3 regions of the Sporosarcina sp. P7 genome follow, and region 3 is predicted to be linked to each of the others. Evidence: riboswitches for the same ligand, from Rfam matches in the RefSeq annotation. Region 3 holds a riboswitch; each other region holds the start of a gene.
What was found. Region 3 has a riboswitch for S-adenosylmethionine ahead of CSV60_RS07425 (methionine biosynthesis PLP-dependent protein). Riboswitches for the same ligand answer to the same signal wherever they lie in the genome.

Region 1 (2,268 bases), on a different contig from region 3:
AAACTGTTAAACGCGAACGGTATTATTGAATTATTTGTGAACGTTCGTGTTTTGGGAGTTAATTATAAAAAAACATCTTGAATTTAACCAAGTGAAAGGAAATAGCATAAGTCGTCTGAAAGGAAGAAATGCAGGTATAAGTGTTATAGTGTGCGTATACTATTCATTTAGAGGAGTGTTGGAAATTGAAAAAGTTAGAATCTCTTGAGCAATTTGAGCAACTTAAACAAGAGGAAAAGGTGATTTTCTTATTCACTGCAGATTGCAGAGTAATTGAACCATTCTTGCCGACATTGGAAACAGAATTTGCAGAGTATGAATTTGTTACAATTGATCGTGATGAATTTATAGATTTATGCAGTCAGTTGGATATATTCGGTATTCCTAGCTTCGTAGCATTCAGCAAAGGAACGGAGACAGGTCGTTTTGTCAGTAAGAATCGTAAAACTAAGGAAGAGATCGAAGAGTTTATTAATAGCTTAACGTAATGAAATGGTTGCCAGCGGGAAGATATGTGGCAATTAAACAAAAGGACTGAAGACAACTGCAGAAGTTGTTTTCGGTCCTTTTTATATAAGAAAATTAGCTACAAGAAGCTTTTATGTCGTGTATTACGTGAAATCTTTTAGTTGTTCCATAAGGATTTTAGCGCCTTGTGGACTGATATATATTCCGTTTGACAATAGTTTGTTTTCATCCATCACATCACCCGTGATAAAACATGCCCTGTTGATCTGATATTTTCTCAAAATGATTCTATCGTATTCTACGAAAATTTCAATCGGGTCGCCCTTATCGATCGACAAAGAATTTCGAAGTTCTTTTGGAATAACAATTCTACCGAGATGATCCACTTTACGAACAATACCTAAAGACTTCATAAGCTCCTCCTCGAAGAAAAGTAGTGGGTAATTTCTATTATACACCAAAACATATCATCTACAATTTACAAAACTTAAATGCGCAGAACAATTTGATAATTCTGCTATACAATTAATTTATTAATGCTATAATAGTCAGTAATTAAATATTTCTTATCAAGAGAAGCTGAGGGATTTGGCCTGATGAAGCTTCAGCAACCTCTGTACATACAGGAAGGTGCTACCTCCAACAAGATTGTTGTCTTGAGAGATAAGAACGGTGAACGGTCAACCCTCCTTTTCTTATCTAAGAGAAATGAGGGTTTTTTTGTATAGAAATTGTAATAAATGAAAGTCAAGGGGGAAATAGAATGCCGATTAATATACCAAAACATTTACCTGCAGTAGAATTATTGAAAGAAGAAAAAATCTTTATAATGGATGAAGAACGTGCGACAACACAGGATATCCGCCCAATCAATATTTTAATTTTGAACTTGATGCCTGAAAAAGAGAAGACGGAGTTACAATTGCTCCGATTACTTGGTAATACACCTTTACAAGTGAATGTCACATTTCTTAATACAGCTAGCTATGTTTCGAAAAACGTCAGTCAGAATCATTTAGAAACGTTCTATACCACTTTTGAACATGTGAAAAATCGCCGTTTTGATGGCATGATTATCACGGGTGCTCCAATCGAACTTCTACAATTTGAAGATGTAGTCTATTGGAGGGAGTTGGAAGAAATCATGGAATGGACAAAAACGAATGTTACATCTGTCCTCCATATTTGCTGGGGTGCTCAAGCGGCTCTTTATCATCACTACGGAATTGAAAAGTTCGAGTTGCCAAAGAAATGTTTTGGAGTATTCTCACATGATATTACCGATCCGACAGTAAACTTGGCACGTGGATTCAATGATGTATATGTAGCGCCACACTCACGCCATACCGGAGTTTCATTAGAAGAGATAAAGAATCATCCCGATTTGACTCTACTTTCTGCTTCTGAAGAGGCTGGTGCATTCATTGTGATCTCAAATGATGCAAAACATATTATGGTAACTGGACATTTAGAGTATGATGCACACACATTAGGAGATGAATATGCCCGCGATTTAGAAAAAGGTGCGGACATTGATATGCCTGTAAATTATTATCCGAACGATGATCCATCCAAAGAACCTATAAATACTTGGCGTTCCCACACGCATTTATTATTCTCCAATTGGCTCAATTACTATGTCTACCAGAAAACTCCTTATAACTGGAATTAAAGTAATTAGTGTATAAACTTCTATAGTTTGCACATACTCCGACTACTGGAGGTGTATGCAGTGAACATAGATGAATTTTGGCAATTATCCTTTTGGGAAATGACTATGCGAACGGTGATCTCATTTGT
Region 2 (2,268 bases), on a different contig from region 3:
GTGTTCCGTATGCGCCGTCACGTGTTGTCGAAATATTTCCTTGCACGATGTTGACATCGATTGGGAATTTACGGATCAATTCAGCAAGTAGCGGCTGCTCTGTACGGTCGCCAATGAAAGCTAGCTTGATCAATTTGCCGTGCGGCGATTCCTGCTGTAAATGTGCCATCGCTGCGTCCGTATCTGCACTATCAGTCACTTGCGAAATAAAGCGCTTTGTAATATCCGCTTGTGGGGATTGGAAGACATCTAGTACATTGCCCATTTCCACGACTTTCCCCGCTTCCATGACCGCCACGCGATGACAGATCTTCCGGATGACGTGCATTTCATGCGTAATCAACACAATCGTTAGTCCAAGACGCTCATTAATATCTGTTAGTAAATCAAGAATCGCATTCGTCGTCTCTGGATCTAGTGCGGACGTCGCTTCATCACAGAGTAGGACTTCAGGATCATTCGCAAGCGCGCGCGCAATGCCGACACGTTGCTTCTGACCACCTGATAATTGCGATGGATACGCCTGTTCTCGACCTGTCAATCCAACGAGATCGATCAATTCCTTCACTTTTTGCTTACGTGCCGATTTCTTTACGCCAGCAATTTCGAGAGGAAACATGATATTCTCTTCTACTGTTCTAGACCACAGTAAGTTAAAATGCTGGAAGATCATGCTAATTTTCTGACGTGCATTCCGAAGGCCAGCACCTTGTAATGAAGTCATTTCTTGTCCGTGAATCATGATACTGCCGGACGTAGGCGTTTCAAGACCGTTCAATAGTCGAATTAATGTACTTTTTCCTGCCCCACTGTACCCGATGACGCCGAAAATTTCTCCCTCTTTGATGGCCAGTGTCACGTCATCTACCGCGGCAATTTCTGAACGGTTCAATTGGAACTTTTTATGAACGTTTGTTAGTTGAATCATTTTCCGCACCACCTTATTAAGTCTTTTAAATCTGTTTTTTAGAATACTACAAGCACTAGGCTCTCGAGACGTTTCAGACGTACCAAAAAGCCAAAAAGCGCCTTTGTGTTACGTCCTCCAACGCCTGTCGAGCCTACACGGCGCTTTCCGCATTAGTTTAAAAAAAGCCTTCCTGCAGATAAGCAGAAAGGCCGAACGTATGTAGTTATGTACGTTACCATTTCTCTCATCTACCAAAGCATTACGCATTGAGTGATTTGGCACCATTTCACATATGTGACGGTTGCCGGGCTTCATAGGGCACTTCCCTCCACCGCTCTTTATAAGAGTTACGTATTCAATTGATTAACTACTTATACCATACTTTTATTTCGATTGTCAACTGAGCTTCTCTAGTAGATACGGGACGGATTGAAAGGCGTAAATCTTTTCTACAGGCTGTCCTTTGCGCTGAATGAGTAAACAAGGAACACTTTCCACCTCATATTCAGTTGCGATTTCCTGGACATAATTCAAGTCTGCCTTTCCAATTGGAAGTTGCGGGCGCATTGTCTCGATCACCGTCAGCATTTTTGAAGCGACTGCACACGTTCCACACATTGGTGTATATAAATAAAAAGCGGCTACCTGCTCTGCCGCCTGTGTGCGTTGCCAGTCTTCAATTGTCCAATGATTCATGTGGTCCACCTGCCAAATACTTGGAATGTACTTTAAAATTAGCAGCAGCTAAAATGCTTGCCAATAGCTTAACGGGAGTCGTTTCCACTTGACGGTAGAGACGATCCGTGTATAAATGTCTCGCTTCTGGATACAGTTGTTTGAACAGCTTACGAATGGACTCACCGGAGGCGTCCGCATCCATAAAGACGAACAGATCTTGCTGCTCGTACGGTTCAAGCAGTTCTTCAATGTGATACGCACTAATCGTGCCATTCGTACAAAGAATCTCTACAGGCTCTGCAAGGATCGGTACTAGCCGCTTACGATCCGAACCGCCTTCTACAATGAGAACTTTCGGGTCCATCCTGTTTCCTCCTAGCGTGTAAAAAAGCGCTGAGACGTTCCAGCGCTTGTTCTTTTGGAATATTATTCAGCTGTCATTTCTTCGTACTGCTCAGCTGTCATTAACTCATCCAGTTCAGCTTTGTTATCGATTTCAACTACTACCATCCATGCGTCTTCATATGGAGATTCGTTAACCAATTCAGGGCTATCTTCGAGGTTTTCGTTCACTTCTACAACCTTACCAGTTAATGGAGCGTACAATTCAGAAACCGTCTTCACTGATTCAACGCTTCCGAAAGGCTCGTCCGATTTCAATTGATCGCCAACCTGTGGCA
Region 3 (2,268 bases):
AGTTCATATTTTCAAGGAATGGCCCGACCCACTCACTATTTTGTACTCGGAATGATAACATACCACCGATTCCAGCGTAGAGCACGTCGGCAATAAGAGGTTCTTGTTCTAAATAAGAGACCATCATTTTCGCATTTGCATCATGCTGTTTCATGCGTAAATGCAAAGTTTTTAGACCGCGTACGACAAGCCATGAATCAAGAGGAGACAATGTAGCTCCAATCGCATTATGATTGGTAAATAGACGTTCGCATAAATCCTCACCTTTTGCCACGACTAGACCTGCAAGCACATCATTATGTCCACCGATATATTTCGTTGCGCTATGAATGACAATATCTGCGCCTTCCTCAATTGGCCGCTGGAAATAAGGTGTTAAAAACGTATTGTCGACAATTAGCAATAAATCATGTTTTTTAGCCAATTCCGCATACGTACTGATGGCTATGTTTTGCATTAATGGATTTGTAGGCGTTTCCAAGAAGATCGCTTTTGTACGATCAGTAATCGCTTGCTCGACTTCTGAAACATCATCGAACGATAAGTAACGCGTCTTAATATTATACGTCTCTTCATATTGATTAAACAGGCGATAGGTACCGCCATATAAGTCTTCAGGCGCCAATAGTTCCGAACCTGTTTTAAATAAAGATAAAATAAGTTGAATGGCTGCCATTCCAGAACTACATGCAAATCCTTGGTCACCTGATTCTAGGTTTGCAATTCCATCCTCTAGGATAGAACGCGTAGGGTTTTTTGTTCGTGTGTAATCATATCCCGTGGACTTGCCTAGACCTTCATGGTGGTACGCTGTAGACAAGTATATCGGTGTATTGACTGCTCCGGTTTTCTCATCACTGTGGTTTCCAAGTTGTACTAATCTAGTTTCTAATCCGTTGTTTGTCATGAATATTCATCCCCCCCGGCAAAATAAAAAAGAACCTCTTCTTTTCGAATAGGCCCTCGAACATACAAGTGTATACAGTATTCTCATCTTCAAGGTGGTTGTCACCCTTGGAATTAGCACCGTGCCTGTGGCTGGTTGCTGAGACATCGCTGGGCCTATCCCTCCGTCTCTCTCGATAAGAATATTCATAATATAGGAAAAACTGTTGACGAATTTATTCTATCATGCAGATATACTAGATGCAAGTTTCCTTTTAACATCAGTTATTGATTTTTTTGTTTCAGTAAAAGATTTGTTATACTGATAGATACTATTCATAATGGAAAGGAGATTTTCATTTTGGCTTGGGGCTATGTCGCATTGGCGGCTGTTATAGAGATCTTCTGGGTAGTCGGTCTTCGTTATTCTGAAACTGTAATGCAATGGACCGGAACGGTTATGGCGATTGTATTGAGTTTTTATTTCATTATAAAAGCATGTGAAAGATTACCTTCCGGCACGGTATACGCTGTTTTTACCGGATCTGGTGCCGCTGCAATCCTTTTAGTGGATATATTCTTCTTTCAAGCAGGTTTTACGTGGGTTACGCTGACCTTCATCGGATTCATCGTCATTGGGGTAGTCGGCATTAAGCTGACAACAGATGAAAAAGCCGATGCAGAAGGAGGTGGCTGACAGTGGCTTGGGTATACTTAATGATTGCCAGTCTCGGTGAGATTTTCGGTGTGGTGAGTATTAATTATTATTTACAGAAGCGTTCAATTAAAAGACTGTTACTCATTGTGGGGATTTTTGGTTTTGGTTTTGTTTTCCTGTCTCTTGCTATGCGCGAAATACAGATGAGTACAGCGTATGCGGTATGGACAGGGTTAGGAGCGGCAGGAGCCGTATTAATGGGGATTTTGATATTCAAAGAATCTGCTAGCATCAAACGTCTCTTCTTTTTATCGCTCATCATTTTCGGTGCTGTAGGCTTGAAGTTGTTCGGATGAAAGGGGAGTGGCGTAACTGATTTATTGGACAAATTTTGATTTTAATGAATGGACTGTAACAATAGCCGCTACAAAACAGGGACTGTGCTATGCCGGACTAGCTGAAGATAGTGTAGAACGTATGAAGGACTGGTCGTACCGGTTTGATACAGTTGACTTAATAGAAGATGAAACAGAGCTCGGAGTCTATATAAGCAAGATGAAGGAGTACTTATCGGGTACAACGAAAGATTTTTCAGCGATTCCACTTGATTTAAAAGGAACATCGTTTCAACTGCAAGTATGGGAAGCACTACAACGAATACCGTATGGTGAAACTATGACATATTCAGAAGTTGCGGTACAGATTGGGAAATTGTCATCTGTTCG

Region 1: linked by a shared signal. The riboswitch ahead of metA (homoserine O-acetyltransferase MetA) and the one ahead of CSV60_RS07425 (methionine biosynthesis PLP-dependent protein) in region 3 are both predicted to bind S-adenosylmethionine.
Region 2: linked by a shared signal. The riboswitch ahead of CSV60_RS11000 (methionine ABC transporter ATP-binding protein) and the one ahead of CSV60_RS07425 (methionine biosynthesis PLP-dependent protein) in region 3 are both predicted to bind S-adenosylmethionine.

The regions. Positions count from the first base shown of each region.
Region 1 is NZ_PDZF01000008.1:67,778-70,045, forward strand. It holds gene CSV60_RS09440 (thioredoxin family protein) at 186-488, shown strand; gene CSV60_RS09445 (AbrB/MazE/SpoVT family DNA-binding domain-containing protein) at 612-881, opposite strand; SAM riboswitch class I at 1,032-1,138, shown strand; gene metA (homoserine O-acetyltransferase MetA) at 1,232-2,140, shown strand; gene CSV60_RS09455 (YetF domain-containing protein) at 2,207-2,268, shown strand, end outside.
Region 2 is NZ_PDZF01000010.1:85,561-87,828, reverse strand. It holds gene CSV60_RS11000 (methionine ABC transporter ATP-binding protein) at 1-928, opposite strand, end outside; SAM riboswitch class I at 1,152-1,257, opposite strand; gene CSV60_RS10995 (thioredoxin family protein) at 1,307-1,606, opposite strand; gene CSV60_RS10990 (toprim domain-containing protein) at 1,587-1,952, opposite strand; gene gcvH (glycine cleavage system protein GcvH) at 2,015-2,268, opposite strand, start outside.
Region 3 is NZ_PDZF01000006.1:16,569-18,836, reverse strand. It holds gene CSV60_RS07425 (methionine biosynthesis PLP-dependent protein) at 1-907, opposite strand, end outside; SAM riboswitch class I at 988-1,089, opposite strand; gene CSV60_RS07420 (DMT family transporter) at 1,247-1,582, shown strand; gene CSV60_RS07415 (DMT family transporter) at 1,585-1,899, shown strand; gene CSV60_RS07410 (methylated-DNA--[protein]-cysteine S-methyltransferase) at 1,916-2,268, shown strand, end outside.